2 regions of the Lysinibacillus sp. NPDC097287 genome follow, and region 2 is predicted to be linked to the other one. Evidence: predicted binding sites of a transcription regulator. Region 2 holds the regulator's gene; the other holds the start of a gene.
What was found. Region 2 encodes Rex, which represses fermentation and respiration genes when NADH is low (regulators of the CRP and FNR family bind a similar motif). Its sites were predicted from a motif close to TTGTGAAATATTTCACAA; they were not measured.
Positions count from the first base shown of each region.

Region 1: the regulator Rex is predicted to act here: its motif matches at 9,772-9,789, upstream of ACIQ2D_RS00265 (L-lactate dehydrogenase).

Region 1 covers NZ_JBIWCX010000001.1:51,888-67,498, reverse strand. Annotated here, with positions in the region: gene ACIQ2D_RS00310 (sensor histidine kinase) at 1-301, shown strand, start outside; gene ACIQ2D_RS00305 (Spo0B domain-containing protein) at 497-1,819, shown strand; gene ACIQ2D_RS00300 (DUF2829 domain-containing protein) at 1,905-2,126, shown strand; gene ACIQ2D_RS00295 (3-oxoacyl-ACP reductase) at 2,178-2,933, shown strand; gene ACIQ2D_RS00290 (QueT transporter family protein) at 3,087-3,596, shown strand; gene ACIQ2D_RS00285 (LysR family transcriptional regulator) at 3,948-4,865, opposite strand; gene ACIQ2D_RS00280 (phosphotriesterase family protein) at 5,254-6,369, shown strand; gene ACIQ2D_RS00275 (hypothetical protein) at 6,622-6,780, shown strand; gene ACIQ2D_RS00270 (L-lactate permease) at 6,969-8,543, opposite strand; gene ACIQ2D_RS00265 (L-lactate dehydrogenase) at 8,587-9,519, opposite strand; gene ACIQ2D_RS00260 (YdeI/OmpD-associated family protein) at 10,216-10,890, shown strand; gene deoD (purine-nucleoside phosphorylase) at 11,392-12,111, shown strand; gene ACIQ2D_RS00250 (MFS transporter) at 12,243-13,574, shown strand; gene ACIQ2D_RS00245 (GntR family transcriptional regulator) at 13,741-14,481, shown strand; gene ACIQ2D_RS00240 (hypothetical protein) at 15,414-15,590, shown strand.
Region 2 covers NZ_JBIWCX010000019.1:57,523-73,133, reverse strand. Annotated here, with positions in the region: gene tsaB (tRNA (adenosine(37)-N6)-threonylcarbamoyltransferase complex dimerization subunit type 1 TsaB) at 1-295, shown strand, start outside; gene rimI (ribosomal protein S18-alanine N-acetyltransferase) at 285-737, shown strand; gene tsaD (tRNA (adenosine(37)-N6)-threonylcarbamoyltransferase complex transferase subunit TsaD) at 737-1,753, shown strand; gene ACIQ2D_RS19780 (ABC transporter ATP-binding protein) at 2,206-4,149, opposite strand; gene ACIQ2D_RS19775 (redox-sensing transcriptional repressor Rex) at 4,349-4,984, shown strand; gene ACIQ2D_RS19770 (twin-arginine translocase TatA/TatE family subunit) at 5,139-5,333, shown strand; gene tatC (twin-arginine translocase subunit TatC) at 5,354-6,178, shown strand; gene ACIQ2D_RS19760 (CPBP family intramembrane glutamic endopeptidase) at 6,399-7,145, opposite strand; gene groES (co-chaperone GroES) at 7,336-7,620, shown strand; gene groL (chaperonin GroEL) at 7,676-9,307, shown strand; gene ACIQ2D_RS19745 (SH3 domain-containing protein) at 10,022-11,536, shown strand; gene ACIQ2D_RS19740 (lytic polysaccharide monooxygenase) at 12,195-13,232, opposite strand; gene ACIQ2D_RS19735 (RNA polymerase sigma factor) at 13,889-14,398, shown strand; gene ACIQ2D_RS19730 (hypothetical protein) at 14,398-15,003, shown strand; gene ACIQ2D_RS19725 (hypothetical protein) at 15,003-15,557, shown strand.

The DNA of each region.
Region 1 (15,611 bases), on a different contig from region 2:
AGTTGATAATGCTATTGATGCAACAATTGAATTGCCTGAAGAGCAACGAAAAATTACGATTTGTTGTACAGCGGATGATAACCAGTATGAATTTAAGGTTACGAATACGGGTCCAACTATTGTTGAGAAGGATCAAATATTTAAACAAGGTTTTTCAACAAAGAGGGCTGAGCAAGGAAAGTTAAGAGGGCAAGGTTTATTTATTGTAAAAGAAATTGTGCGTAAATATGATGGGGAAGTTTCTATTGATTCGACAAATGATTTAGAGACGACAGCCATTGTAAAAATCCCACTGAATTAAATAAAAGATAGTAAGCTTCCTACAAATTGCTGTGGGAAGCTTTCTATTTTGAAATTTATTATATTATGATAGTATTCTTAGATAGAAGTTTCTTAATATAGTTTCGATAAGTAAATGAATGTTCTAGATGAGATTCGGATAATTTAAGCGATTATCCAACCTTTTAATAAAAAAGATGAGGAAGTACAAGTTTATATGAAAAACCGTAAAATAAAGCTGATTTTAGTGTTAGCGATTGTCTTATTATTGTTATTTACAAGTTTAAATATCTTTACCTCTTATGTGAAGATGAAAAAGACTGTCGAGGAGTCAATAGCAAACCAAAGTCTGGAAGCAGCAATATCCATTGCGTCATCAATGGATATTGAAACTTATAAGAAGTTTTTAGAAAATCCAGGTAGGAACGAATATTATTGGGAAATTAGAAGATACTTAAATGATGCAAGAGAAAAGCTAGGTGCTTTATATGTATATACATTGAAAATTGATAATCCTAAGATTTCCAGAGCAATGGTAGTAGGTTACTCTCCAAATGATTATATGTTTGAAGATTATCCGATAGGTGAAGAGACTATAATTCCAAAAGAACAGATATCACTAGCTTATTATGTTGGAAAAACATTTGTAACAAAAGCTATGGAAGATGTAAGATACGGTAGTTATTTAACGGTTGGTGCACCTATAAAGGATGAAGTTGGGAAGATGATCGGTTACCTTGCTATTGATATTAGTACCAATACACTGGATGAAATCAAAGGTAAAGTGCTAAAAAATAATATCCTTCTTTTTGTTTTTAATGGTGTAGTTATTTTGGTTGTAGTAGGCTCTTTTTTAGTTTTGCAAAGATGGTATCAAAAAGAAGTAGCTAAGGAAGTGGGGGTCACTGAAGATGTGTACCAAGCAGAAATTAAAACATTAATTACTTCTGTATCTTCATTAAGACATGATTTCACCAATCATATTCAAGTTTTACATGGGCTACTCCAATTAGGAGAAATTGAACGAGCACAAAAATACATAGCATCGCTGTCTAAAGAAGTTCAGACAATTGAATCGCTAAAATTAAATACAGATCATCCTGGTCTGTCTATATTATTGCAAACAAAGAAACTAGCTGCACAAAATTATAATATTGATATGGAGTTTACGATTTCTCGTGATTCATTTGATAAAATAAAAACAACGGATTTAATCAAAATATTATCGAACTTAGTTGATAATGCCATTGATGCAGCGATAGAATTACCAGAGGGTGAACGTAAAATAACGATTTGTTGCACTGCGGATGATAACCAGTATGAATTTAAGGTTATGAATACAGGTTCAACTATTGTTGAGAAGGATCAAATATTTAAACAAGGTTTTTCAACAAAGAAACCGGAGCAAGGTAAGATAAGAGGGCAAGGATTATTTATCGTAAAAGAAATTGTACTTAAATATGATGGGGAAATCTCTATTGGTTCGACAAATGATTTAGAGACAACAGCTATTGTGAAAATTCCATTAAAGAATAATTAATCGTAAGTTGTAAACTTTGTAAAAATCCAGTATACTTTCTTCGATAAAGAATGCTACCTATGACAGAGCTAAAGGATGAAAATAGATGACATTTGAAGAGATATTACCACGTTTAAAAGCAGGCGAGAAAGTAATTCGTGATGGTTGGGGCGGTGCCGAGTTATATGTAAAGCTTGTTGGACAAAGTGAACATGATGGCGAGAACTTAAACCCTTATTTTTTAATTAATGTACGTGGTGAGGGCTACACAATGTTCACACCAACTGTTTGTGACTTGTTAGCAGAAGATTGGATAATTGTAGACTAATAGAAAAGGCTCATGAGCAATCATGGGCTTTTTGTTTTGAGGAGAGATGTTATGAAATTTGAAGAGTATGCAGGTAAGACTGTATTTGTAACGGGGGCTGCCTCTGGTATTGGTCAGGCGCAAGCCATTGCTTTTTTAGAGAATGGGGCAAATGTATTTGCGTTTGATTTGGATGAGCAGGGGCTACTACAGCTACGTAAACAATATCATGAACGCTTTGCTTATCGGGTAGGGAGTGTTTGTAATAAGGAGGATGTAGTGAGAGCATTTGAGGAAGCTGTAGCGACATTCAAACATGTGGATATTTTACTTAATACTGCAGGTGTGTTAGATGGCTTTGCAAAAACGCTCGATACAGATGAGGCGCTTTGGGATCGAATCATGAATACGAACGTTAAGGGTACATATTTTGTGACGAATACGATTTTACCTCATATGTTAAAACGGAAAACGGGTGTAATTGTTAATATGGCGTCTATTGCAGGACTCGTGGCCGGTGGCGGTGGTGCAGCGTATACCGCATCAAAGCATGCCATCGTTGGTTATACCAAGCAGTTAGATTTAGATTATTGCAGTGAAGGGATTCGTGCTAATGCGATTGCACCTGGCGCTATTCAGACACCGATGAATAAGGCCGATTTTGAAGGAGATGGTGAAATCGCAAAATGGGTAGCAAAAGAAACACCAGCTGGCCGTTGGGCGCAACCAAGTGAAGTGGCAAGTTTAACACTTTATTTGGCGAGTCAAGCAGCTGACTATATGCACGGAGCTATCATACCGATAGATGGTGGTTGGCTTACAAAATAAACCTGTTAAACTATGGTTTTTTCTGTTACAATGCGCAAGTAAGCAAAATTTGGCTTGCACTACGGCACTTCTGTTAGGGCGAAATGCTCTCTTCCTTTGGTCGTAGTTATTACTAAAATAGCGATCGCGCTATTTTACAAAGGAGAATGAAAATTGGATACGTCTGTTTTTAAAGATTCATCACGCACTTCTGTAAGTGAACTTACAAAGACTGCGCTTGTTGCAGCTTTGTATGTGGCGGTAACTGTCTTATTGTCAGTTATTAGTTTTGGCGCTGTACAACTACGATTATCGGAGATGTTCAACTATTTGGTATTGTACCACAAGCGGTATGTAGTGGCAGTGACGCTTGGCGTAGTACTCGCAAATTTCTTGTCACCAACTTGGATACTAGATGTACCAATCGGTGGAATTGCGACATTTCTTGTATTACTACTATGTCGACGTGTAACGAAAAATATTACAAATGATATTATGAAAATGGTTGTGACCGCATTGATTTTTGCTTTTTCAATGTTCACAGTTGCAGGGCAATTAACCATCCTATACGATCTTCCGTTTTGGGCGACTTGGTTTACGGTTGGAATTGGTGAGCTGTTGTCGATGACTGTTGGTGGGTTGACGATTTTCTTATTAAATAAAAAGATCGATTTATCGAAATGATAAAAAACGCATTCGCTTAGGCTAACGGGTTCGGAGTAAAAAATCAAATTATAGTAGTAATTTTAGGTCCAAATCTCAAATGATTTGGACCTTTTGTATTTATAAATAAAGGGTTATGATTTAAAAGTGTATAAATTAGCACGTTGACGATAGTTTGAAATCTCTGCTAAAATGGTTACTGATTTTTATGTTAAGTTGATTGCTGAAATAATTGAGTTTATTTTAATGAAGTTTATTAAACCAAAGAATAATACAATAGAACATCCTTTAGCAACGCTAGTAACAAATTTATTGTTTCTCCGTCAAGGGATAAGACATTAAGATATTCTTACCATTGATATGAAGTAATTGCTAAATAGAATCTAAGCAATTCTGGTGCTTTGGAAATTCTATTTTAATGTACTCTAAAAATATGTTGGCAGCATTAGAAATGTGTTTCGTATTTGAGTAAATCCAGCCAGAGGATGACTTTGTTGAATGATGATCGACTAGTTCGATTGCGACAAGGTCACCATTTATATAATGAGGGTCATTTAACATTGTGAAATCTGAAGCAAAACCTAAAGCCGTACCTTCAACTCCGGCTTTGATGAGCTCTTCTGTATTATTTGAACTAAATAAAATATTCAATGGTCCATAGTTTTTGAAGAAATCATCGATGAAACCTTGATCTCCATTATAATATACAGCGGTTTGATTCAGCAGTTCCAGAGGACTTATTGTGTCTTGGAACGCTAACGGAGAATTTTTGCTTACATATACTTTTATTTTTCCTTCTAACCAAACTTCAAAAGACAAATCTGTTCCTTTTTTTAATATATCCCCGTACACAGCGACAAAACCCATGTCTATTTTATTTTGTTGGATTTTTTCAATTATATCTGGCGTTCCAGTTTCAATAATTTCAAAACTTACATTAGGGTAGGCGGCATTAAATGAAATCATGGACTTGATCAGGTATTTCATAAAACCAGGAATTGTAGCTATTTTTAATTTCCCATGGATCAAGGAGGCATCTATTTGAGCTTCCTCTTTTAATTTTTGTAGTTGTATCAAAATATCATTTGAATTTTTAATGATTTTTCTTCCTTTATTTGTAGGTATTGTACCTTTTCTTGAGCGTTCAAATATTTTTATTCCAAATTCTTTTTCTAGATTAGAAATAGATTGGCTGATTGCAGAAATAGATATATGCAAGTTTTGAGCAGCGCTAGTAATAGATCTCGTCTTCGAAACCTCCACAATATGGATCAATTGTTCGATATTCATAGTAACACTTCCTTTAATTATATTTAAATGATACTTCAGAAAAATCGAATTTACTTGAGTATAAAATAATCGTATATTAAATTCAAGATATTCCTAATTTTCGGAATATTGAACTTCTAGTAAATATGGAGGCAACCTATGAATTCTAGCTAGAATGGAAATTTCGAGAGAATTGCTATGGGGCTCCTAAACATTATGCACTTGAATGTCGTGATTAGAGAATGACTTATGTAGTATTCAATCTGATAAATTATCGCATTACAGCTAGCGTATCTCCTTAAGAATCAGTAAGGAGATACTGTGGCCTTATTTGTGGTCTTCTATTAAAAAAGAACGACGGCCTATGTGAAAGATAAAACTAATTTAAAAACTGTGGGAGGAAATCATTATGACGAAAGAGATAATGACTGTGTTAGGTCCTATAGCTCCTAACCAATTGGGTTTTACATCTATGCATGAACATATCCTTGCTGATGTAGGTTTTTATGCCAAAGTGGCTGAAGAAACAGTTCCTACAATTGACAAAATTTTTTTTCCCGCTAAACCGGATGAACCAGTTAAAATCGAAAATTTGAGTTTTCTTAATCATGGTTTTTTTAGTATATCTAAAGACAACACAAGCTTATTAGATGAGGAACTGATGAATGCAGAAGTTAAGGACTTTAACATAGCTGGCGGTTCGGCCATCCTTGAACTCAGCATACCTGGTATTCGAGGGGATGTTGAAGGGCTTAGAAGAATCTCCGAGAAAACAGGTGTGCATATTGTGGCATCAACTGGATTATATGCGGAAGATTCTTGGCCAGCAAAATATCTTGAAATGTCAGTGGATGATTTCAGTAATTATATGAAAAATGAAGTTGAACAAGGTATTGAAGGAACGAGTGTCAGGGCTGGTCATCTTAAATTTGCTCCCAATTCATTGAGTTCTAGATCAGAGAAAATGGTGAGAGCGATTGCTCGAACTTCCGTGAATACAGGCCTTGCTGCTACTCTACATCAAGGCCTTCAAATGACTAAAGACGATGGGCGGAGAATGGCGAAAATGTTGATTGAAGAGGGAGCGGATCCTCAACGGGTAGTGTTTGCTCATATGGATAAATTAACTTTCAACTACCCTGAGTCTTATCAATTGAACAATTATTTGTTAGATCCTGACTCACGTCGACTTGATATGGAGTACGCGAAAGAACTGCTTGATCTTGGATTTACGCTCAGCTTCGACACTTTTGGTCATAATTGGAACCTTGAGCCGATTGGTCTATTAAACCAAACAGATTACGAAAGACTTGCTGGTTTGGTAGCTTTGATAAAAGAAGGGTATTCCAAACAACTCGTGATTGGTTGTGATGTTTTTACTAAGATGTTGACTCGTCGTTATGGTGGAGACGGATATAGTCGTATATTAAATTTCGTCGTACCGGCTCTAAGAAATATAGGGACTCCTGAGGTAGACATTCAAAATATAACGGTAGAGAATCCAGCTCGTTTGCTAGCGCGTTAATAAAGGCAGAGAAAAAAGATGACATTGAACAAGTTTTTGTATTCTTTTGAGGGCAATGAAAACCTTATATATCTATCATGACCATGTAAAATAGGGCACTTAAGGTTCAATTTTGAACAAAAAGTGCCCTATTTCTTTGATCTTTTTTATTCTTTTTCTTTTAAAGTGTTAATGTCCGCTTTAGATTTACCAATGAAATAAGGCTTTAAAGATAAAATTAGAATTATCACATATTCAACAGAAGGATACTGAATGTTACACGAGATTGAATACAATGGTGAAGTGATAAAATCAACAACTGATACATATGGGTCTGGTAGTATAAATACAGCAACCTGCAGATCCATAGATGTTAAAGAGGCGAAGAAAGAACTGATTACTCATTTACAGGTTGTGACCAAACCAATATAGATATAAGCATTATAACAATTTGGAAATAAAAGTAGGTTCTATTTGAAATAAAAAAAGCAAGGTACTCGACAATTCAATCGTCGAATACCTCGCAAAAATAATTGGTCTTTTTCAGTACTCTCACATAAGCGAGAAGGGAGGATCTGTGGAAACTTTAGTCTAAGGGGGGTACTAAGCTTCCGCAGATTTTAAAAAATCATGGATAAAATAAATGTCCAAATACAAACAAATGCAAGTAATGCAATACTGTATTTTAACGTCATTTTTGTTAACTCGGCTTCTTTACCAGTTTCTCCAACGGCAGCAGTGGCAATGGCTATCGATTGTGGGGAAATTAGCTTAGCCATTACACCACCTGCTGTATTTGCAGATACTAATAAAGCTGAATCGACACCTATAATGCTACCGGCTGTAGCCTGAATAGGGGCAAACAATGTATTGTTATTTACGACGGATCCAGTCATAAATACGCCAATCCATCCGAGTATTGGTGATAATAATGGGAAGATTGCTCCTGTAGTTGCTACAGCCTCACCTAATGCACTTGTTAATCCTGCATATGTCATGAGCTTAGCAATACCGAGAATCGCACAAATCATCACAATTGGAATCCAAAATTCTTTAATAGTTCGTCCTAAAAGTTTAAAACCATGACTGAAATTAATGGATTCTGTTGTTAAAATCGTTGTGATACCTGCCAGCAAAATGGCTGTACCTGTTGCACTTACTAAATCAATGCTTGAACTTAATGATGAACCTGGAATGCTAAACGTTAATTTAGTAAAGGCTAGCGCGCCACCTTCTGCGAATAATGCCTTAAATGGCGGTAAACTCCAAATGAAGATAAAGATACTTAACAAATAGAACGGTGACCAAGATTTTATGACGTCACTCGTTGAATGTTTTTCAATTTTAACTTCTTTACCGTTAAGCAAGAAGATATTCTTCGGCTTCCATTTTTTTAAGAAAACCGCTAATAATCCCATCGCTAGTAAAGGCGGAATAATATCAGCTAATTCTGGGCCCATAAATACGGTAATAATGGCTTGCGTAACCGTATAAGTACCAGATACAACAAGAATCGCTGGTAAAGTTTCCTTAATCCCTTTAATCCCATCAATTAAGAAGACAAGTAAGAAAGGAATTGTAAAGTTAATGATCGGTAACGTTAATGCTGTCATTGCAGAAACATCCATTGCCGTTACGCCGCCTTCTAAATTCAATGTTCCCGTAATGGCTACTGGAATACCAATGGCACCGAACGCTCCAGAAGCACCGTTTGCAATTAGACATAGCATCGCAGCTTGCAGTGGTTTGAATCCTAAAGAAACTAATAACACCGCGCAAATCGCGATTGGTACACCGAAGCCAGCAGCTCCTTCTAAGAAGGCGTTAAAACAGAATCCTATAAGAAGTAGTTGGAGGCGTTGGTCCTGAGAAATACCGGCAATACTCGCACGTAAGATATCGAATTTCCCTGAATCAACTGAGATTTTATATAACCACACGGCCATAACAATGATATAACCAATCGGCCAGATCCCCTGAATGGAACCTTGAATGACACTACCAACTGATTCGCCCATCGGTAATTTAAACACTAACATAGCGATAAAGAATGTAATCACTAAATTCAATAAAGCTGCATAAATTCCCTTCATTTTAAAGATTGTCAAACATAAAAGAAATAAAATAATTGGAACAGCTGCGACTAGTGAGGAGAGTAGTAAATTATTGAATGGATCGTAAGTTTCTACTAACATGATGTATAGCTCCTTTGTTAGATGTCCCTACTCCATTTTGATATTACTGCCAAAATGGAGATTGAATTTCTTTCAATGTTTTAACGGAATGATCTAGCTTAGCTTTTTCTTCATCACTTAGTGGAAGCTCTACGATGCTCTTTCTTCCTGAACGATTAATGATTGTAGGAACACCAACATACACATCATTGTGACCATATTCTCCTTCTAATAATGAACCAACAGGTAAAACAACTTCTTCATTTCGTAAGATGGCTTTCGTGATTCGTGCAAGACCCATTGCGATACCGTAATAAGTGGCACCTTTTGACTCAATAATTTCATAAGCTGCATCACGAACTTGGACGAAGATTTCATTTTTACGCTCTTCTGATAACTCAGATGCAATACGTTTACCTGAAATGTTCGCGCTGCTCCAAACAGGAAGTTCTGAATCACCATGTTCACCAATGATATAAGCATGAACACTTGTTGGTGCTACACCAAATTCTTCGCCTAGTAGGTAACGGAATCGTGCAGAGTCTAAAATTGTACCTGAACCGATTACTCTTTCTTTTGGTAGGCCAGAGAATTTCCAAGTTGCATGAGCTAAAATATCTACTGGGTTAGAAGCAACTAAGAAAATACCGTTGAAGCCAGAAGCCATAATGCTATCTACAATTGATTTGAAAATTTTAAGGTTTTTGCCTACAAGATCAAGTCGAGTTTCACCTGGTTTTTGTGCTGCACCTGCACAAATAACAACGATAGCAGCATCTTTACAATCACTATAATCACCATAAGTAATTTTTTGAGGAATTGGCGCATATACAAGACCATGATTTAAGTCCATTGCATCTGCTTTTGTTTTTGCTTGGTTAATATCGACAAGTACTAATTCTTCACAAATCCCTTGGTTAATTAAAGAGTAAGCGTAACTAGACCCAACTGCTCCTGCACCAACTAATACAACTTTATTTCCACCTGTTAAACTCATCTTACATGCCTCCAGTTCAATTTTTATAATCCATAAAAGGAATTTCAGAAATGACTAACATAGTTTGGCACTGATTATTAGGAATATACGCTCATTAAGAAGGAGTTTTATATCCTAACATGCCAAGCACTGCTTTGAATTACACATCATCTATTGGCTAAACGTGTGCTTTTTTTTATCATTTGTACTTTCTTCTACTTGAATAGGTTAAATAAAAAAGGTTCTAGATTAAGGTGTTCTATTTCCTTGGCATTATGAAAATGTTCACTTTTCAAGGAAAAAATAGACAACTTATGTTTTGACCGGTCAACTTGTATTTTGTGTTGTCTAATTGTATGGCTATAAAATAGCACAGGTTTATTTAGTTTTTCAAACCTATTTTGGAATTTGTCAAAATAAATTTGAATTTTTTTCGGATATTGTTAAAAAGTGTTCAAAAGTTTTATTATTAGCTTAAAGCTACACTTAAACACTAGTCTGAAATGAAAAAGAGCAACATATTTTACTTAACTTTAGCCAAGCTAATAGTAAAGGAATGACATGAATGAAGAGATGTAATGCATTTTAAGGGGATTTTTAGAGTTTCTTCTTATTATATTGAAGAGATGAGGGAAGTTAAAAAGAAGAGGAAAGGATATTTTCTACTGAACGCATTAGATTATTTACTATTAGAAGAATAACCAGATAGGATTGAAAATGATGACGAAAACAATAGTTGAAAAATTAAACTTAAAGAAATTCGAGAAGGTGGCAGTATTACATTTACCAGCAGGCGCGAATTATTTAGCTGAGTTGAAAGATTATGACACGGAGCTAACAGATAGTACTTACGATCTTATATTTGCGTTTGTCTTAGATATGGATTCATTAAAAGGTGTCGTTAACGACGTGATCGTCAATAATTATCTAAATAAAAATGGCTATATCTTTTTAGCGTATCCTAAAAAGGGGAATAAAGTATACCCAACTTTTATTCATCGTGATGATCTATTGGAAGGGTTAGGTGCAGACGAAGCCGGTTACGTTGGTACAAGTAACATCAAATTTGCCCGGATGGTTGGATTAGATGATACTTTCACAGTAGTTGGACTAAAGGAAGACTCAAAAAGTAAGAATAAGGTATCGACCAAAGCCAGCCAATGTGTAGACGATTACATTGCATTGATTCCTGAAATTGAAAATGATCTACAAGATACATCAGATTTACTCGCGTTTTATCAATCCTTAACGCCGGGCTACCAAAAAGACTGGGCTCGTTATGTCTATAGTGCAAAACAAGAAGCTACTAAAGAAAAACGCCGTGAGGAAATGAAAGCAATTTTAAGTGCGGGCTATAAAAGTCGGGAGTTATATCGGAAAGATAATCAATAAAACCAATCAGGTGCTTTAAAGGTATAAAAAATAGTAAGCATTCACTAATGGAAATTTCATTGTGAATGTTTTTTACTTTTATTGGTTCATCACCAGCATTTGAGGATGACAGTACATATAGATTTTAGAATGCATGTTGATCTTCGTTCCGGCTGGATGCCCCCCGGAAAGCGCATAGCCGGACCGGAAATCAACCCTATATTATGGTAAAGAACCTATATATAGAAAAAATAGGTTTTTTCGAGAAAATATTTTGACGAAAATGTGAAAGGGTTTTCAATTTCATGTGGAAAACTCGAAAATAGGTTTGAAAAGTGAAATGTACCTGTGGTATTTTATATACATATCAATTAGACAACTTAATATACAAGTTGACCGGTCAAACAATTAGTTGTCTACTTTTTTCCTTGTAATAGAAAACGCATTCATAATTCTGAGGAAATAGAGCACCTTAATGTAGAACCTATTTTAATTAAACTTATTTAGAAGGAGACTTATACGATGAGCACAAATCACAAAGAAACACCACACATTAAGCCTAATGGAGTAGAAATTGCAGAAACAATCCTATTACCAGGGGATCCACTACGCGCTAAATTCATCGCAGAAAACTTTTTAGAAGATGTAGTGCAGTTCAATGAAGTGCGTGGCATGCTTGGTTATACAGGTACTTTTAAAGGTAAAAAAATCTCAGTAATGGGTACAGGTATGGGTACTGCAAGTATGGGTATCTACTCTTGGGAATTAATCAATGTGTTTGGGGTTAAAAACTTAATTCGTATCGGGTCTGCGGGTTCAATTCAAGACGATCTGAATTTATATGACATTGTGTTTGCAATGGGTTCATCAACAGATGCAAACTACGCACACCAATACAACCTACCTGGACATTATTCAATCACTGCATCATATGAATTATTAGAAAAAGCTAAAAAAGTTGCAGATGAAAAAGGTTATCCAGTTCGTATTGGTAATGTTCTTGCTAGTGACGTTTTCTACAACGCTGATTCAACAGCAATGGAAAGATGGAGCAAAATGGGCGTTTTATGCGCAGAAATGGAATCTGCAGCACTTTACATGAATGCTGCACAAGCAGGTGTAAATGCACTTTGTATCTTAACAATCAGTGACCACATCTTCAAACATGAGAAAACAACTCAATTAGAAAGACAAACAGCATTTACTAAAATGATGGAAATCGCTTTAGAACTTGCTGAGTAAATAAGCTATATCAACCTATAAAGTCTGTGGGGAAAAGGAAGTTGTTTAATTTCCCTCACCCCCTCAGACTATTTTAATGTCTAAAACCAATCGGAAAAAATATTAACTATTACGAGAAGGAGATCTTAAAAATGGAAGCAATAAATAAAAATGAAACACAAAGCTTCAATGCAAAAAAAGCAGTTCCTGTTATTTTGTTTTTCTTTCTATTCGCTTTAATTATTGATAACTCGTTTAAATTAGTATCTGTAGACATCGCAAAAGACCTTGGAATTTCAGCAACTACGGTTAGTTGGCAAGCAACATTGGCGGGTCTTGTAATTGGTATTGGGGCAGTAGTTTACGCTTCGTTAGCAGACTCAATTAATATCCGTACGCTGTTGAGTGCAGGTGTTATTTTCATCGTTGTCGGATCGATAATTGGCTATCTGTTTAGAGATAATTTTGCAATGATTCTTTTTGGACGTATTATTCAAACAGCTGGTTTAGCATCTGCTGAAACATTGTATGTTATTTACGTAACGAAACACTTACCTAAAGAGGAACAAAAGAAGTTCTTAGGATTAAGTACAGCTAGTTATGCAATGTCAATGTTGGTTGGTTCATTAACAGGTGGATTTATTTCTACTTACTTACACTGGACAACTTTATTCTTAATTGCTTTAATTGCAATCTTTATCCTTCCATTCATCTTGAAGTTATTACCTAAAGAAGAGTCTAGAAAGGCTAATGTTGACGTAATTGGATTATTCTTAATCGCAGCAATCGCTACAACAGTTATGCTATATATTTCAAACTTTAACTGGCTATACCTAATCGGTTTTGCAATAGCATTAGGTCTATTTTTAACTTACATCAATAAGAGCTCAAAAGCTTTAATTGATGCGACTTTCTTCAAAAACCAGCATTTCATTCGCACGCTACCAATTGTATTTGTTATTTACTCAGTACAATTAGGTTATATTTTCGTGTTCCCATTCATTTTAGAGGGAATTTATGACTTGAAACTAGATATGATTTCACTGTTACTAATTCCAGGTTATGTGGCATCAGTTATTGTTGGTTCCCTTTCTGGTAAAATTGGTAAATTCTTAAACAGTAAACAAGCAACACTGATGGCATTATGTGGTATCGCGGTTGCGCTATTCATTCCAGGATTATTTACTGAAAGCACTGTTGTTATCTATGTACTTTCTATGATTGTATTCTCAGGTTCATTCGCGTTAATGTATGCACCTTTACTTGATACTTGTCTTAGCACGATTCCTAAAGAAAAATCAGGAACAGCAATTGGTTTCTACAACTTAACAATCAATGTATCCGGTTCTATCGGTATTGCTTACACTGCAGCAATGCAAGATAATTTAGAAACTTCAACTGTTTTAATTGCCCTTTCAGTTATAGCAGTTGTTGCCCTTGGACTGTACTGGGTGCTATTAGGGAAAATTGCGAAAGAAAATTAAGTAAGATCTTGTAATTGAATGTGTCACAGCTAACACTGTGACACATTTTTTTCTATATATTAGAGGAATATGAAGATTTAGAATGCTTAAAAAATGTTATAATACATAGCGAGGATATAACTAGTTGATGGTCCATAATTTGAAAATAATATAGGTGTGTGAGAAGATGGAATACAAAATCGCTAAGGAGCAAAATAGAAAAAAACCATTATATAATACTGTATATGATCAATTATATAAGCTGATAATGAATGGTACATTTTCGGGTGATAGCAAATTGCCTTCGGAACCAGAGTTAGCTAAAATGTGTGGGGTCAGTAGAATGACTTTAAGACAAGCGCTTTCACTTTTACAAGATGATGGATTGGTGAAAAGGGTCCATGGCAAAGGAAATTACATAACAAGAATCCCTACAAAAGCGCCGAAAATCGGTCTAGAGAAAATAGGAAACCCCATGTATAAATCTCATTCAAAACAAATTGATGATGTTGAGATGAGTTTTAGAATTGATTTGGAAAGTGAGTATACACAGCAAGTATTAGGTAGGAAGGCTGCAGCAGTGGTCGCGTTTGAGCGGTGGTATAAATGGGAAGGGGAAGTTGTAGGATACTCCTTTACTTTTATGGCAATTGAAGCAGTTACTGAATTGAATTTAAATCTCCAAGAGAATGATCAATTATTAGAGATGCTTGAAACTCGAATTTATGAGCTTGCCAATAGAGCATCCATCGAAATCAAGCATTCAACTTTAGCTATTTCTTCGGTACAGAAATATGAGGTTGTTGGTGGAGAAGACTGTGATTTATTACTTGAGAGTGTGTTTATCCATGAGGACTATCCATTGGTTTATAATAAATACTATATCCCTAGAGAATTTAGTCTCTTAAAAATAAATGCTGTACGGTAGATGCCATTGGCACAACTTATTTAGCAAAGATGTATTATGACTTTCATAAGACAATAAAAGCCTCTGTATGTGGATCCCACTTACAGAGGCTTTTTTGTGGTGATGATTGTCATTTTGTTATGAAAGTAATGGAACATCCAAGTTAGTAATAAGGAAAAATAGGAAGCGAGAAAAACAAGTTCGTGGTATTAAACGAAAAACAAAGAATATGGATAAAGCTAATTGAAGAACGCACTTTAGAGTGCCAAAATGAGTTCTTTAATGACTACTGGCATATGCACTTGCCAGTGGGTCAAAATTTTATAGATTCTTAGAGAACGGCCACAAAGTGAGACGTCATTGCCTACAAACAATGTTCGTCGAGATCAGCCGCGATCTACTGATTTTTCTCGATTTCGATGTGAGCAGAACGGAAAAGTTTCCCGATGAGTTGCCATCCTTTTATGGCTTCGTATTGCGCTAAGCTAAGCTTTCAAGGGCGAGTCCGAACTTACCCGCGGAACAGATGACTTTACCCGCGCAAGCACGTATTATACCCGCGAAGTAAATGACACTACAACTAAATTTTCCATTTTCAAACAAAAAAGGTTGCATGATGTTTTAAAAGTGCGTATAATGTGAATATAGTATATATACAATATTAGAACTTAGGGGGATACTTGTATATCGTTTTCAATCAATAGATCATCATCTCACATGATTAGTGGAATGCGTGAAGCATGGATTGGGGGAGGAAAGAAATAATGATACAAGTCTCGATTATAGGCTTTATTTTTGTCGTAGTACTAGTAGTTCTTATAAAGGTGTTTCAGGACTCAATGCCAAGAATCAGCTGTCTACTAACAAATTTTATATTTTTTGTATTATTTTTCGTCTTCATATGGTTGATCTCAAGTTGGTAAGAGAAGAGGGATTGAGGGAGGAAAGAAATCATGAAAAAAGTCTCGATTATGGGGGTTATTTTTGTCGTAGTGATATTGGTTCTTTTAAAGGTGTTTGAGGACTCAATACCAAAAATTAGCGATCTACTAACAAATATACTAATTCTTGTATTATTCGGAATTGTCGCCGTTGTATATGGTGTATCTCAAATGAGTAAAAGAAGTTGAGTAAAAACAAAGAAGAGGGAT
Region 2 (15,611 bases):
TGATCATATTGATGGCTTGTTACAGCGTTTACAGGAGTTAGCAGAGCCCGTATTATTCGTTGGCGCAGATGTCGATGTGTTTTGGGGTAAAATCGTAGCAGAGCTTGGCGACCTTGCATACCGTGCGCCATATAGTTTTGATTTACCACGCGCAAGCGAAGTGATTCGTTTAGCAAGTGAGGGTGAGTTACCTAGTATCGAAACGACACATCATTTTGTGCCTCAATATAAGCGCATTGCAGAGGCTGAGGCGAACTGGTTGCAAGAGCAAAAGGAGAAGGCGCATGAGCAATAAGGTAACGTATCGTAAAATGACGTCCGACGATGTTGAAGCTGTGTACAACATTGAACTTGCGACATTTCCTACGCCGTGGACACTCGATTCTTTCTACCATGAAATGCATGAAAATCAATATGCATATTATTTGATAGCAGTAGATGAGGATGATAGTATAATTGGTTTTTGTGGCATGTGGATGGTCATTGATGCTGCGCAAATTACGAATGTTGCAGTAACAGAGGCGGCACGTGGACGTGGTATAGGCGAAGGATTAATGCGTGAGGCAATGCGTATTGCACGAGAACATGCTATGGACGTTATGAGCTTAGAGGTGCGTGTAACCAATAGTGTGGCACAAAACCTTTACAGAAAGCTTGCTTTCCAAGACGGTGGCGTACGTAAAGGCTATTATACAGATAACGGGGAGGATGCCCTTGTCATGTGGGTGAATTTATAATGGAAAATAGAATTATTTTAGCAATTGAATCGAGTTGTGATGAAACCGCAGCGGCGATTATTCGTAATGGATCGGAAATTGTTTCAAACGTGGTGGCTTCACAAATCGAGAGCCATAAACGATTTGGTGGTGTTGTACCAGAAATTGCGTCTCGCCATCATGTTGAGCAAATTACAGTCGTGATTGAAGAGGCGTTAGCACAGGCTAACATGACACCACAGGATTTAGATGCTGTGGCTGTAACAGAAGGGCCAGGGCTTGTTGGGGCACTGTTAATCGGCATTAATGCGGCTAAGGCTTTTGCTTTTGCGAATAACTTACCAATTTTGGGCGTACATCATATTGCAGGTCATATTTATGCTAATGCTCTTGTGCAGCCGATGGAGTTTCCATTATTAGCACTAGTGGTGTCGGGTGGACATACTGAGCTTGTTTATATGAAGGAACATGGCTCGTTTGAAGTTATTGGTGAAACACGAGATGATGCAGCTGGTGAAGCTTACGACAAAGTGGCACGGGTATTAGGTTTACCGTATCCAGGCGGTCCACGAATTGATCAGCTAGCACATGAAAGCGGTGAGGCTGTTGCATTTCCCCGTGTATGGCTTGAGGAAGATTCCTATGATTTTAGCTTTAGTGGCTTAAAATCAGCAGTCATTAATTACAAGCATAATATGGATCAGCGTGGGGAAGAGATTTCACCAATAGTTGTGGCAAAAGGCTTCCAAAATAGTGTTGTCGAAGTATTAACAGCTAAAACACTACGCGCAGCTCGCGAATATAATGTTAAACAAGTTATCGCAGCAGGCGGTGTGGCAGCTAATAAAGGTCTCCGTACTTCCCTAGAGGCAGCATTTATGGAAGAGGGCATTCCGTTCTACGTGCCCCCACTAAAATTATGTACAGATAATGCTGCAATGATTGGAGCAGCAGCGACACCTATGTTTGAAGCGGGTGTTCGTGGCGATTTAATGATGAATGGACGACCAGGGATGGAACTGAAGTCTTGGGTATGATAAAAGGTATGACTCTTTTAAGGGTCATGCCTTTTATTTTTGTACAAAAATAAAATCAGATAAAATAGAATGAAAATTATGAAAATAGATGTTTTACACAAAAGAATAATAAGTGACATATTTTTCAGAAAAATTATCCACAGCTAACACTGAAAAATTTGAAAAATAAAACAGCGAACATTCGTACTTATGCACAAACTGTGGATAAGTTGTTGATAAGTTGTGATTATTCTATATATTGTGGTGAGTTTTACACAATAAATGGGGGTATAAAGATTTTAGAATTGTGGACAGTGTGGAAAAGTCTGTTGATATGTTGGTATTACTAGCTTCGTAGTGTGTATAAAGTTGTGGGCATTTTTTGTCGAAAAATAGCACTTGACCAATATATACGAAAGAATAGTAGAAGTAAAGGAAAAACCATGCGACAAGGCACATGGTTTTACAGAGTTTTATACAATAATATTTTCAAGTTCTTCGTTAAGTTCCAGCCACTCTATTTCCAGTAGTTCATGCTTCTCTTTTACAGCGTCTAATTCACCCTGCAATTGTGAGATTTTTTCATGGTCTGTAAAAATCTCAGGGGCGCAAAGTTCTTCTTCTAAACGCGCAATTTCCACATCTGCAGCGTGCATGTTAATTTCTAATTCTTCAATGGAACGACGAATTTGGCGTTCGCGCTTTTTCGCTTCTTTATCGATTTTAGAAGTAGACGTTTTTTCAGACGTTGCTGTTTGTGTTTGCGGTTGAGCTGCTGCTTTCATTTGCGCAATTTCAAAAAGCTCTTGTTTTTTCTCTAGGTAATAATCATAATCCCCTAAATACTCAAACGAACCATTGCCGGATAGTTCAATGACTTTTGTTGCAATTCGGTTAATGAAGTAACGGTCATGTGATACGAATAACAGTGTACCCGGATAATCAATAAGTGCGTTTTCTAGCACTTCCTTGCTATCTAAGTCTAAATGGTTGGTTGGCTCATCGAGAACAAGGAAGTTTGCTTTTTGCATCATTAACTTCGCAAGTGCAAGACGTGCTTTCTCACCGCCAGATAACGAATTCACCGCTTTATCCACATCTTCACCACTAAATAGGAAACGGCCAAGTGTGGTGCGAATATCTTTTTCATTCATTAATGGCCATTCATCCCATAATTCTTTTAAGACGCTTTTATTGCTAGAGAGTTTTGCTTGTTCCTGGTCATAGTAGCCAATTTGAACGTTAGTACCATAGCGAATTTCCCCAGCAAGTGCAGGTAAGTCTTTCACTATTGTTTTCAGTAGTGTCGATTTACCGACTCCGTTGGGACCAACGAGCGCAATACGATCTTCTCGGAATGTGCGAAGTGTAATGCCAGTTGAAATTTGCTTGTCCCCGTAGCCTACAGCTAAATCATCAATAGAAAGCACATCATTGCCGCTTTGACGATCAATTGAGAAGCCAAAACTTGCTGACTTTTCATCGCCGGCAGGAGAGTCCATCCATTCCGTACGTTCGAGCATTTTACGACGACTTTGCGCCATCTTTGTTGTGGAAGCACGGGCGATATTTTTTTGAACGAATTCCTCAAGTTTGGATTTTTCATCTTGCTGGCGCTCAAACATTTTCAGATCGCGTTCATAGTTTTTCGCCTTTTCATCTAAATAGGCGCTATAGTTGCCTGTGTATTTTGTAACGCGGTGACGAGACACCTCATAGACAATCGATACGACTTGATCTAAGAAGTAGCGGTCATGGGAAACGATTAAAATCGCACCTTCATAGCTCTTTAAATAAGTTTCTAACCACGATAGAGTTTCGATATCTAAGTGGTTAGTCGGTTCATCGAGAATGAGTAAATCCGGCTTACTTAATAGAAGCTTCGCTAGCGCAAGACGTGTACGTTGACCACCGGAAAGTGAGCTAATCGCCTTTTCATAATCCTCAGGGAAGAACTGCATACCGTGAAGGACCGAGCGTGTATCTGATTCGTATTGATAACCACCCGCATCTTTAAAATCATGCTGCAGTTGATCGTATTCAGACATTACTTTCGCATATAGGTCGGAATTCTCGTAAACAGCCGGATCTGCCATTTGTTTCTCTAATGATCGTAGTAATTTTTCCTGAGCACGTAGTGGTTCGAAAATTGTCATCATTTCGTCCCAAATCGTTAATGTCGAATTTAGCCCAGCATGCTGTTCCAAATAACCAATTCGTACACCCTTTGGAATGATAATATCGCCAGAATCATACGACATTTGACCGGCGATGATTTTTAGTAAAGTGGACTTGCCAGCACCGTTGCGTCCTACTAATGCCACGCGATCACGGTGTTGAACTTCTAATTTTACTCCACTTAAAATTTCATCTGCAATGAAGGATTTATATAGTTGATTGACTTGTAATACAATCATTCGTGACACCTCAATTCTTTATTAGTGTACTGGATGATAGATTTGCTTGCAATGTCAGTGCTTTACTTATTCCAAGCTGTCATGTAAGATTGAAACGATTTCCCTTTAGCTAGCGGCGTATGTCACCAATTTTGTGATTCAAAATGGGGGGACTAAAAAACGCCAAGGCGAATTTGATGTTTTTTGAGGAGGAGCAAGTTTGAAACAAGAAGTGAAAATTCCACAAGCCACAACAAAAAGACTTCCTCTTTACTATCGATTTATTCAAAACTTCGCACAAGAAGGCAAGGAACGTATTTCGTCGAAAGAATTGAGTGAAGCGATGAAAATTGATTCTGCAACAATTCGAAGAGATTTTTCTTACTTTGGTGCGCTTGGCAAAAAAGGTTACGGTTATGATGTACAGCATTTACTGACATTTTTCAGTCAGACACTTGATCAGCATGAAACGACAAAAGTTGCTTTAATCGGTGTCGGGAACTTAGGAAATGCTTTACTAAAATACAATTTTCAAAAAAACCACAATACACATATCGTTGTTGCATTTGACTCTAAAGCACCAAAAGAAGGCAAGATGATCAGCAATATTCCTGTATATCATCCGGATTTATTAGAGGAAAAGTATGCAGAGTATGGGGCAGAGCTTGCTATTTTAACGGTGTCATCTCGTTCAGCGCAAAAGACGGCAGATAGACTTGCAGCGATGAAAGCAAAGGGCATTTTGAATTTCACACCTGAGCGTATTACAGTACCGGATTCGATGCAGCTATTAACAATTGATTTGTCGGTAGAATTGCAGGCGTTAATTTACTTAATTCGTAATCAAGAAGATTAGGCGGATTACATAGCATATTGGAAATTTTGTTAAATAACTGTGTTATCTTTTTTGATATGAACTGACAACTAGATGAAAAACTTTCACATATAATTAGTTAGCCAAATGATAGTATTTAAGTTAAAATAATGAATATAAAGAGGAGGTGGCTGTAATGGGTATTGGTCCTATGAGCCTAATCATCATCGGTATTGTAGCTATTTTAATTTTTGGGCCTAAGAAGTTACCGGAGCTAGGTAAAGCAATGGGTTCTACACTTCGTGAGTTTAAAAACGCTACTAAAGGTTTAGCTGACGACGATGATGATGATAAAAAGAAAGTCATCGATGTAAAAAACGATGATAAGTAATTGAAGGATGTCTCTATAACATGAATTCAAACAACCAAACTGTCATTGAACATATAGAAGAATTAAGGAAACGACTTTACTTCGTAGTCGTTTTCTTTGTTATTGCGATTGCAGGCGCGTTTTTTTTGGCAGAGCCACTTATTCACTTCCTACAAAGTAGTGATACTGCGCAAAGTTTTTCATTAAACGCATTCAAAATCACAGATTCTATAAAAATTTATTTCCAAATGATTTTTTATATTGCTTTGTTACTAATATCTCCACTAATTTTGTATCAGCTATGGGCATTCATTTCACCAGGGCTATATGAAAAGGAGCGTAAAGTAACATTAAGCTATATTCCTTTTGCATTTATCTTATTTATAGCTGGTATTTCTTTTTCTTATTTTTTACTATTTCCTTATGTATTAAACTTCATGATTGATTTATCTGCGCGACTAGGTGTGCAGTTAACAATTGGGATTAATGAGTATTTTACATTTTTATTTCAAATAACATTGCCATTTGGTTTTATATTTCAGTTGCCAATTATTCTATTATTCTTTGCACGTTTGGGTATATTAAATCCTCAGATAATGGTGAAGTATAGAAAATACGCTTACTTTGGTCTTTTCGTGTTAGCAGCGATGATCACACCGCCAGATTTAATGAGTCATTTAATTGTAACTGTGCCAATGTTTGTACTCTATGAATTTAGTGTTTGGATTGCGAAAATAGGCTATCGAAAGTATCTGAAATCTGAAGAAATGCGTTTGAAAGAAGAACAGGTGGCTGAACAAGAACGTTTGGTGGAAGAAGCACTTGAACAACAGCGCAAACAAATTGAAGAATTAAATAATAAGTAATAAGGATAACTCGTTGCATTTAATATGTAGCGGGTTTTTTTGTATTTAGGGAGGGTATACTATTGTTGGCTGAGGGAATAAACCGATAAAGTGAGAAATGATCCGTTATCACGAAGAATGACCCAATAAGACATGAAAAAATCAGTATTAATAAAGGAACATGAAAATTTCAAAGAAAAGCCACCCCGATAAAGATACCGGGAGTGGCTTTACTAGAAATTTATTGCAGTTTTTGTGCTTCTTCAAGAAACTTTTGCAAAGGTTCTGCATAGAATTGTACGAGAGTCACAAAACCATTTAGCATGATGTGCGCGATGATTGACGTCCAGATTCGCTTCGTTTGGTGATATAAAAAAGCGAATATTAAACCACAAATTGTATATAGTAATATGTGTGTGAAGTCAAAGTGAATTAGTGCAAAGAAGATAGCACTCACAATAGCTGCAACCCAGAAATTTGTTGTCTGGACAAGCGATCCAAAAATGACACGACGGAAAACAAACTCTTCTAAGATAGGACCGAATACTACGATAGCTAGAATGGCAATAGGTGCACCTTTAGCAATCGAAACGATATCGGCGGTATTTTGTGAACCTCCTTCAATACCAAATACCATCATTTCAATAGCTGCCCCAATCATTTGCCCAAAGAATACAAGGAAGAAGCCGACGACGCCCCATACGATTGTAAGTGGGACAGAAGCTTTTTCACCAGGATAGACATTCCAGAAGGCTTTGTCACGGGACGTTAAAATTAAACTAAGAATTAGCGCAATCGCAAAGCTAATCGCGATATACCAGCCCTGTGTGATAGGTGCAGCCTGTTCGTGTGGAAGCCCAGTTGTGCTCATGACCACACGGTGAAATGGTTTTATAAGAGGTATACTAGATAGCTGCATTACGATGTAAATAAGTAGAACGTATAGTGCTGTTTTTTTATACTTAATTGCTTTTTGAGAAATATTCACCTGCAAAATCCTTTCCTTACTTAAGCTTATTTTCTATTGTAGAGGAATATGGAAAGAAAACAAAATTTTTCGAGGTTCTCACTTGCAAAAGAAGAAGTGATTTATTATCATAATAAGAGTATTAGCACTCGGTATACTAGAGTGCTAATAAATTTAAAAGAAATATTTAATTAATAGGAGGTTGTTTCACTTGTTAAGACCACTAGGAGATCGTATCGTAATCGAACTAATCGAGGTAGAAGAAAAATCTGCATTCGGCATTGTACTACCAGACTCTGCGAAAGAGAAGCCACAAGAAGGTAAAGTAGTAGCAGTTGGAACAGGTCGTATATTAGAAAACGGACAACGTGTAGAGCTTGACGTTAAAGTTGACGACCGCATTATTTTTTCTAAATACTCAGGCACAGAAGTTAAATACGAAGGCAATGAATACTTAATCTTACGTGAAAGTGACGTTCTTGCGATTATTCAATAATATTTATATATTAAACAGGCTTAACGAATATTCCATTTCAGGAGGGTAATTCAATATGGCAAAAGATATTAAATTCTCAGAAGAAGCTCGTGCATTAATGCTTCAAGGTGTAGATAAATTAGCAAACACAGTGAAAGTGACATTAGGGCCTAAAGGTCGTAACGTCGTTCTAGAAAAAAAATTCGGTTCTCCACTTATCACTAATGATGGTGTGACAATCGCAAAAGAAATCGAGCTTGAAGATCCATATGAAAACATGGGTGCAAAATTAGTAGCAGAAGTAGCTTCTAAAACAAACGAAATCGCTGGTGACGGTACAACTACTGCAACAGTTCTAGCACAAGCAATCATCCGTGAAGGTCTTAAAAACGTAACAGCTGGCGCAAACCCAGTAGGAATCCGTAAAGGTATCGATAAAGCGGTTGCAGCAGCTCTTACAGAACTAAATGCCATTTCACGTCCTGTAAGCAACAAAGAGGAAATCGCGCAAGTAGCGGCAATTTCAGCAGCTGACGAAGAAGTTGGCCAATTAATTGCAGAAGCTATGGAACGCGTTGGTAACGACGGCGTTATCACTATTGAAGAGTCAAAAGGCTTCACAACTGAGCTTGATGTAGTTGAAGGTATGCAATTCGACCGTGGCTACGCTTCTCACTACATGGTAACAGATACAGATAAAATGGAAGCGGTACTTGAAAACCCATTCATTTTAATTACAGATAAAAAAATCACAAACATCCAAGAAGTACTTCCTTTACTTGAGCAAGTGGTACAACAAGGTCGTCCACTATTAATGATCGCTGAAGATGTTGAAGGTGAAGCACTTGCTACACTTGTAGTGAACAAACTTCGTGGTACTTTCAACGCTGTAGCAGTTAAAGCTCCAGGTTTCGGTGACCGTCGTAAAGCAATGCTTGAAGATATCGCAATTCTTACTGGTGGACAAGTAATTACAGAAGAATTAGGTTTAGACCTAAAATCTGCTGACATTACTTCACTAGGCCGTGCAGCGAAAGTAGTTGTTACTAAAGACAACACAACAATCGTTGAAGGTGTTGGCGGTGCTGATGCAATCGAAGGTCGCGTAGGTCAAATCCGTGCGCAACTTGCAGAAACAACTTCTGAATTCGATAAAGAAAAATTACAAGAACGCCTTGCAAAACTTGCTGGCGGTGTAGCAGTTATCAAAGTTGGTGCTGCAACTGAAACAGAATTAAAAGAACGCAAACTACGCATTGAAGATGCTCTAAACTCAACACGTGCAGCAGTTGAAGAAGGTATCGTATCAGGCGGTGGTACTGCGCTTCTAAACGTATATGGTGCAGTTTCTGCAGTAGCAGAAAAAGAAGAAGGCGATGTAGCAACAGGTCTAAAAATCGTTCTTCGTGCACTTGAAGAACCAGTTCGCCAAATTGCTAACAACGCTGGTCTTGAAGGTTCAATCATCGTAGACCGTCTAAAACGCGAAGAAATCGGTGTAGGCTTCAACGCAGCAACAGGTGAGTGGGTAAACATGATTGAAGCGGGTGTAGTAGACCCAGCGAAAGTAACTCGCTCTGCTCTACAAAACGCAGCATCTGTAGCAGCTCTATTCTTGACAACTGAAGCGGTTGTAGCAGATATTCCAGAACCAGCAGGCGCAGGAATGGGTATGCCTGATATGGGTGGCATGGGCGGCATGATGTAGGCCTTTCGTAGCAAGGGTTTACACAGCTTTTGAAGGTTGATGATTTCGCCATTAGAGAGCATTGATATGCACGTTTCAACACTTCTTTTTATGAAGTAGTGTTACTCACAATTTAAATACAAAGCAACTACCACTTCTCATCATTTCTAACATTTGATGAGAGGTGGTTTTTTTATGTTATTAAAATTTGCTTATGTATGGAGTAGTAATGATATCGGTGTCATTATTTTAGTAGTTACTAAATTGATTCGAAGAATTATAAAAGCATATCATTAAGTTGGTGTGATTTTTCTATATGAATAAGATTAATGAATATAAGAAGCGACAAAGCAAACATAAGCTCTTGGTTGTAATAAGAAGTGTGTCAAAGCACAATTGTTTCAACTTTGAGTTATCTCACAACAACAATCGTAGCTAGCTTCTAGAAGCGTTTACCGAGCCTGCGAGAGTTGATAGATTTGGCATGGGCTTGTTTCAATGGATTTTAGGAAGCTTACCTATTTCACAAAAAGGTAAAAATCCAACAATCATTATTTACAACCTTTTCACCGAATCAAAATTAAACAATATATGTAAGAGCTTTCATTTATCACTCAATCCTGTTAAATGAAAGAAACATTGAATATTACCCCTATCTCAAATATTGGGTTTATGATAACATAAATCTGAATCTTTTAACTTTAGAAAATAGGAAAGGAAGTGTAATAATCACATATGAAAAAGATATTGAAACCGTTGATTAGTGTTATTGCCGTGGGTGCTCTCTCTCTATCTATAAATATAGATAAAGATGTATTAGCTAATAATATTGCAAATACATGTGAGTATGATTCGGCATCGAAAAAAAACCCTGATTATTCCACAATGAACTGTTTGTTAACCGAAACTGCACTGAGTTATGATGTTCCTCCTGAAATTGTGAAGGCAATAGCGGAAGGTGAAAGTGGAAATTGGCGTCATTTCGATACGAATGGTGAAGCGATTGTGACAGCTGATAATGGAATTGGCGTTATGCAAATTACAAATCAAGCTGGCTATAATCCAGATAGACTAAAAAGCGATATTGTCTATAATATTCAAGCTGGTGTAGAGACTCTAGATAAAATGTTTAAGCGGAAGGATTTGCCTAGCATCAACGGTGGGGAAAGAGATGTATTGGAACATTGGTACTTCGCTATCATGGCTTATAACGGTACTAAGCCAGTAAATAGCCCAATAATCCAAGCTACTGATGAAAGAAATGCAAATGCCTATCAAGAAAGAATTCTCCGGATTATCGATGAAATGGGGTTAATAGACTTAACAGAGCTGCCTTTTTCACGCGAACATTTTCAATATGACTCTAATAGCAGGGAAAATATAAAATTTTCAGCGATGAACTATGATTTTGATTTACCATTAAAAAAATCAAAGCATTTATTTGAAACAAATCAAAAAGTTAGTGCAACAACTAATGTAACAGTTAGGACAAGACCTACTACGGATAGCCCTTCTATGGGTACTTTACGTGAAGGCGAAATTGTTACCATTACGGGTCCTTTTGAATATGAAGAAGTATCAACGAAGAAAAACCATTTTGTTTGGTATCCTGTGAAAAGAAGTGACGGGACAGAGGGGTATGTAGCATCAAGTTATTTAAACTACTCAGCTTCAACACCAACGCCAACACCTCCAGTAACACCGCCAACAACGGGAAACATTGATGTAACAAAGTTTGCTGATTACAATGCAAATCAATACTGGGCGCAGGATTTTCAGTGGGCAGTAAGCAAGGGTATTATAAGTGGATACCAAAACGTGAAAAACCCATCGACAGGTAAGTATGAAAACTTACTTAAACCGTACACTAACTTAACGGAAAACCAAATGTTATCGATCCTATTACGATACTTCAAACCATCAGAACTAGCTTCAACGGTAGCTAATACTTCATGGTATGGAGACGTAAACTACCAACTGGCTACAAAATACTCTTTACCAGTTCTAGGTGCAAACACAGCATCCAAACAAGCTATTGCAGGTAAGGATATCACACGGGGTAACTTCGCTCGTATCTTAGCTTCAATGCATTATGGTAAGACTGTATCTCAGTCTGAAGCTATTAAATTCCTTCGTGATAATGGTTTAACAACTACTAAAACAAATGCAGAGTTTAAACCAAATGATTCTCTAGCAAGAGCGCACACAGTGGCATTCTTCCACCGTTACGAACAAATATTCAATAACTAAATTGCTACATACAAGTGAAAAGGTGACTATAAAAGTCATCTTTTCTTTTTTTTATGTTTAATAGATCCTTTCTTGACACTCCTCGAACCATTCATAACTAAATTCATTGACACAGATTGCTTGATGGGAGCTACAAAGTCATGTGTTAAGCTACAGGAGTGATTGAGGAAGCATAACAAAAGGACTTGTATATAGTGAGGTGTTAAGTCAGGGTTTAATTTTGCGATTGAAAGAAGTCTAGCCATCCTTAGTTGTACCATTTTAATGACGATAGGATATCCGGGATGTCTCTCTGTTTTAGCAAAGATGAAGTCTTGATTATAGTAAGCGTCACCTAACTGCCGAATGTTTATTCTTTTCCAACTAAGGGGTACTTCATTATTTAATGATTTAGAACTTGAAGATTATTAAGCTTACGGGTTGATTAATCTCCGATTATGCAGTGAGGTTGGATTGATGTATTTACAGATGAACAGATATATCAAATGTTAGGAGCTATGAATCAGGATTCTCTCTATAAAGTAAGCTGTACCCCACCGGGTAGACTTATTAGGGTCTATTCGATAGGATACAGCTTATTTCTTCATTCAAATCTTTATTTTACAATCGACCACTCACGACTTGAGACGGGATTATTTCCTCGTGTCCATTAGTTAGTCTAGTAAAGAACATTTGTGTACTTTCCGTTGTCTCCACCTAAGTAGACTTTGCTTATATTCCATTCATTCAACGAGGAATTTGGTGCCCCGCTACCGTTATCTTTCACAAGTTCCCATACGATTGAATTACCTGGTTTTTCGCCTTGTGTCCACCACTTTGCTTGGTAATGATTACCGTTGTACTCCACTTTGTCTCCACCTAAGTAGACTTTGCTAGTACTCCATTCATTCGCCGAGGGATCCGGTGTTACGCTTCCGTTACCTTTAACAAGCTCCCAAACAGCTGAGTTGTCAGGGTTTTCACCTTGTGTCCACCATTTAGCTTTATATAAAGAACCATTATATGTAACTTCATTACCACCTACATAAACTTGAGTACTACTCCAAGTATCGGGATTAGGATCAGGTTTGACTGGACCTGGATCTGTAGGAGGGAGAGTTGTCCCATCAAAGTTTGCATCGATTACATTGTAGAATGCATTTGGTGTATCAGCGATACTCCAAACCGCAAGAATGACTTGATAACCTGAACGTTCTGGTACATTACAGTTATGCTTTACGTTGAATGGTGGTTTTTTGCCCCCGTCATTAATCGAACAGAAAAGTTCAAGATCAGCTCGCTTTAATGGTTGATCTGGATTCCAATCTTGTTTTGTAATGTAGTAATCCCACTTAGCTGTTGCATGTGCTGCGGTAAGTGTCCATTCGAAAGTATTTGCACCGCTTTTCATGGGTACTTTTGTCCACCGGTATTTTGATTGTTCGTCAAGCTTTGGAAATGTATTCGCACCTGCGATTTGTCCATCAGCCGGACCCCCGATTGGGAAGTTCCCTGGGGCTTCCAAACTTTGTGGTTCATATTGGACACCGCCACAATCGATGTTAGCACCTGTTTTGCATAATAAGCCGCGACTCTCTGGTTTACTTACGTAGCCATGAGCAGCAGCAGTACTTGAAAAAGCAAGCGAAAGTACTAACATTAACAATGCTCCAAAAACGACAGACAATGGTTTTTTGTTGAAAATATGTAATTTCATATGACTAATACCTCCTGTAAAATAGTTATTATATGTTGAACAAATGAAAAATTGAGGGCGTCTTGCAAGTGTAGTAGAAGCCTTCTAGTGTTGGAGTTTCTTCTGTGAGGTTTGCTAACCCTGTATATATTCTTCACATCAACACTATTCTATTTATATAGTATGAAATAATAGATAACAATAACTAAATGCGTTTATTAAGAATAACAAGTAATATTTACTATTTTGATCTTAGCTTTTAAAGGTCTTTAATCTCTCGTGAATAGTCTTTGTACCCTTATTAATCAAGCGAATCAATTGGATGCTTATCCAGGCAAACCATCAGATAATGTCAGTAAAGATATTGGGGGACTTAGATAATCTTGAAATTCTGAGAGTTTCCGAGTAACTTCTTCTTTCTTAATTTTCATCACCTATAAAATCCGTCATATAATCGATGAAATGCAATATTTTAAGACCTTCATAAACTTCCCAATTGTATATTTCGCACAGGAGGCCAGTAGCCATTTCTAAGAAATCTTAATTTCTGTTGTGTCTCTTTGCTGGTGATCTTTCATTTCTCCTATGACGATCTTTATAAAAGGCAATTTTTTTTTAGTGTAACAAAGTATTCATTCGAACGACTTATTAGTGAATTGTGAAAGTGGGGTGAAGGTTTGCGAGAGGGGAAATTACAAATTGAACAAGTATATGATGCTTATCACCGAGATGTGTATCATTTTGCACTTTATTACACGAATAACAAACAAGAAGCGGAAGATATTACTCAGGAAACATTTCTGAAAGTACTCAAGCAGTTCGATCGTTTAAAGGATAGAAGTAAAGTAAAAACGTGGATATTATCGATTGCTAGAAATACAGCTGTAGATATACATAGGAAACACAAAATTAGAAGGTTATTAACAGAAAAAATTAGTCATCAACCTATGATAAAAGAAGTTAAAGAACCTCAAGACATATTAGTGAAAAATGAAGATTGGCAAGAAGTGCAGGATGCTTTAATGACATTGAAATCACACGATCGTACAATCATTATTTGCCGTATGTTAAAGGATTATTCAATTCAAGAAACAGCTGCAATACTCGGTATTTCAGAAGTGAAAGTACGTGTGGATTTTCACCGAGCGATGGCCAGGCTTCGAAAAAAAGTGGGGAGGGATGACTGATGGAAGACCAGGAACGACAACTATTCGATGCATTAAAAAATCGTTCAGGTAAAGAACCAAATCTAGAATTTTCAAAGCAAGTTCGTAGAAAATTACAAACGACACATGCGCCGAAGAGAAAACGATTTTCTGTAGTGACAGTATTAACAATTCCAGTGACCTTTGCGATTGTCGCTTTCTTAGTAATGATTGTAACAGGACAATCTTTAGAATTTTTGGAGTTGAAAAGTGCAGCGCAACATACAATCCCTAAAGAGAAAAATCTCCCTTCAATCGTTGTCTTCTGTCTACTACTAGCGCTGCTATTGTATATTGTATTTGTTTATAGTAAGGGATATTTAAAAGGGCAACTTGTTTACATGACATTTTCACTGTCATTTGTGGCTTGGGTTGGAAATGTAGTGTATGCAGAAAGCATTCGTATAGAAGAACCGTCGTCGATGCCGACAAATAGTGAATCTTATGAAAATGAAATTAGTCCATACTTGATCCAAAAAGAACATGACCAACCTTGGGACGTGAAATTGGAAGAAAATAGTGTGATGGAACGAAAGTTATCCAAACTTTTAGGTTCAGACAGTCTACAACTGAAGGAGAGTGAATAATGATGAAAGATCCTTATGGTTATCTATCGGGTGGAGCAGGGTTCATTTTTATTGATTTGAATATAAATGGAGCAACGTTTGATATCTTGCCAGACTTTCTAGGATTTGTATTACTAACTTATGGCGTTCATCTTTTGCCGGCATTTCATAATTTAAAGCGGTGGTCGAAAAATCTTGGAATCATATTAATAGTGCTGTCATTATTAGTTGAGTTGGATAAATGGCAGAGTGTAAAGTTTTTCGGGCAAATAGGCGAACAATTGCTGCAGTTCCTATTAATCGTCTTTATGTATTACGTGTTTCAATTATTATTGCATATTCATGAAAATAAATCTTTAGAGAGCAAAACATTTAAAACTTACCAAAGATTTATGACTCTTATGCTTTGTGGATTTGTGATACAGGCATTCGCTATCAATGTAGAAGTTTCTTTGCGGGAAAATCTGTATTTTCTCGGTGCTGTACTACAGTTAATTGCCTTTTTTGTATTTATGAGATATGGACGTGCTGGTTCTATACACTTCAAAGAAATGGCGAAATCTAGGTTAAAGTAGGAGAAGCATTAATCTCTGTACAGAAAATAATTAGAAGGTCCATCTGCAAAAAAA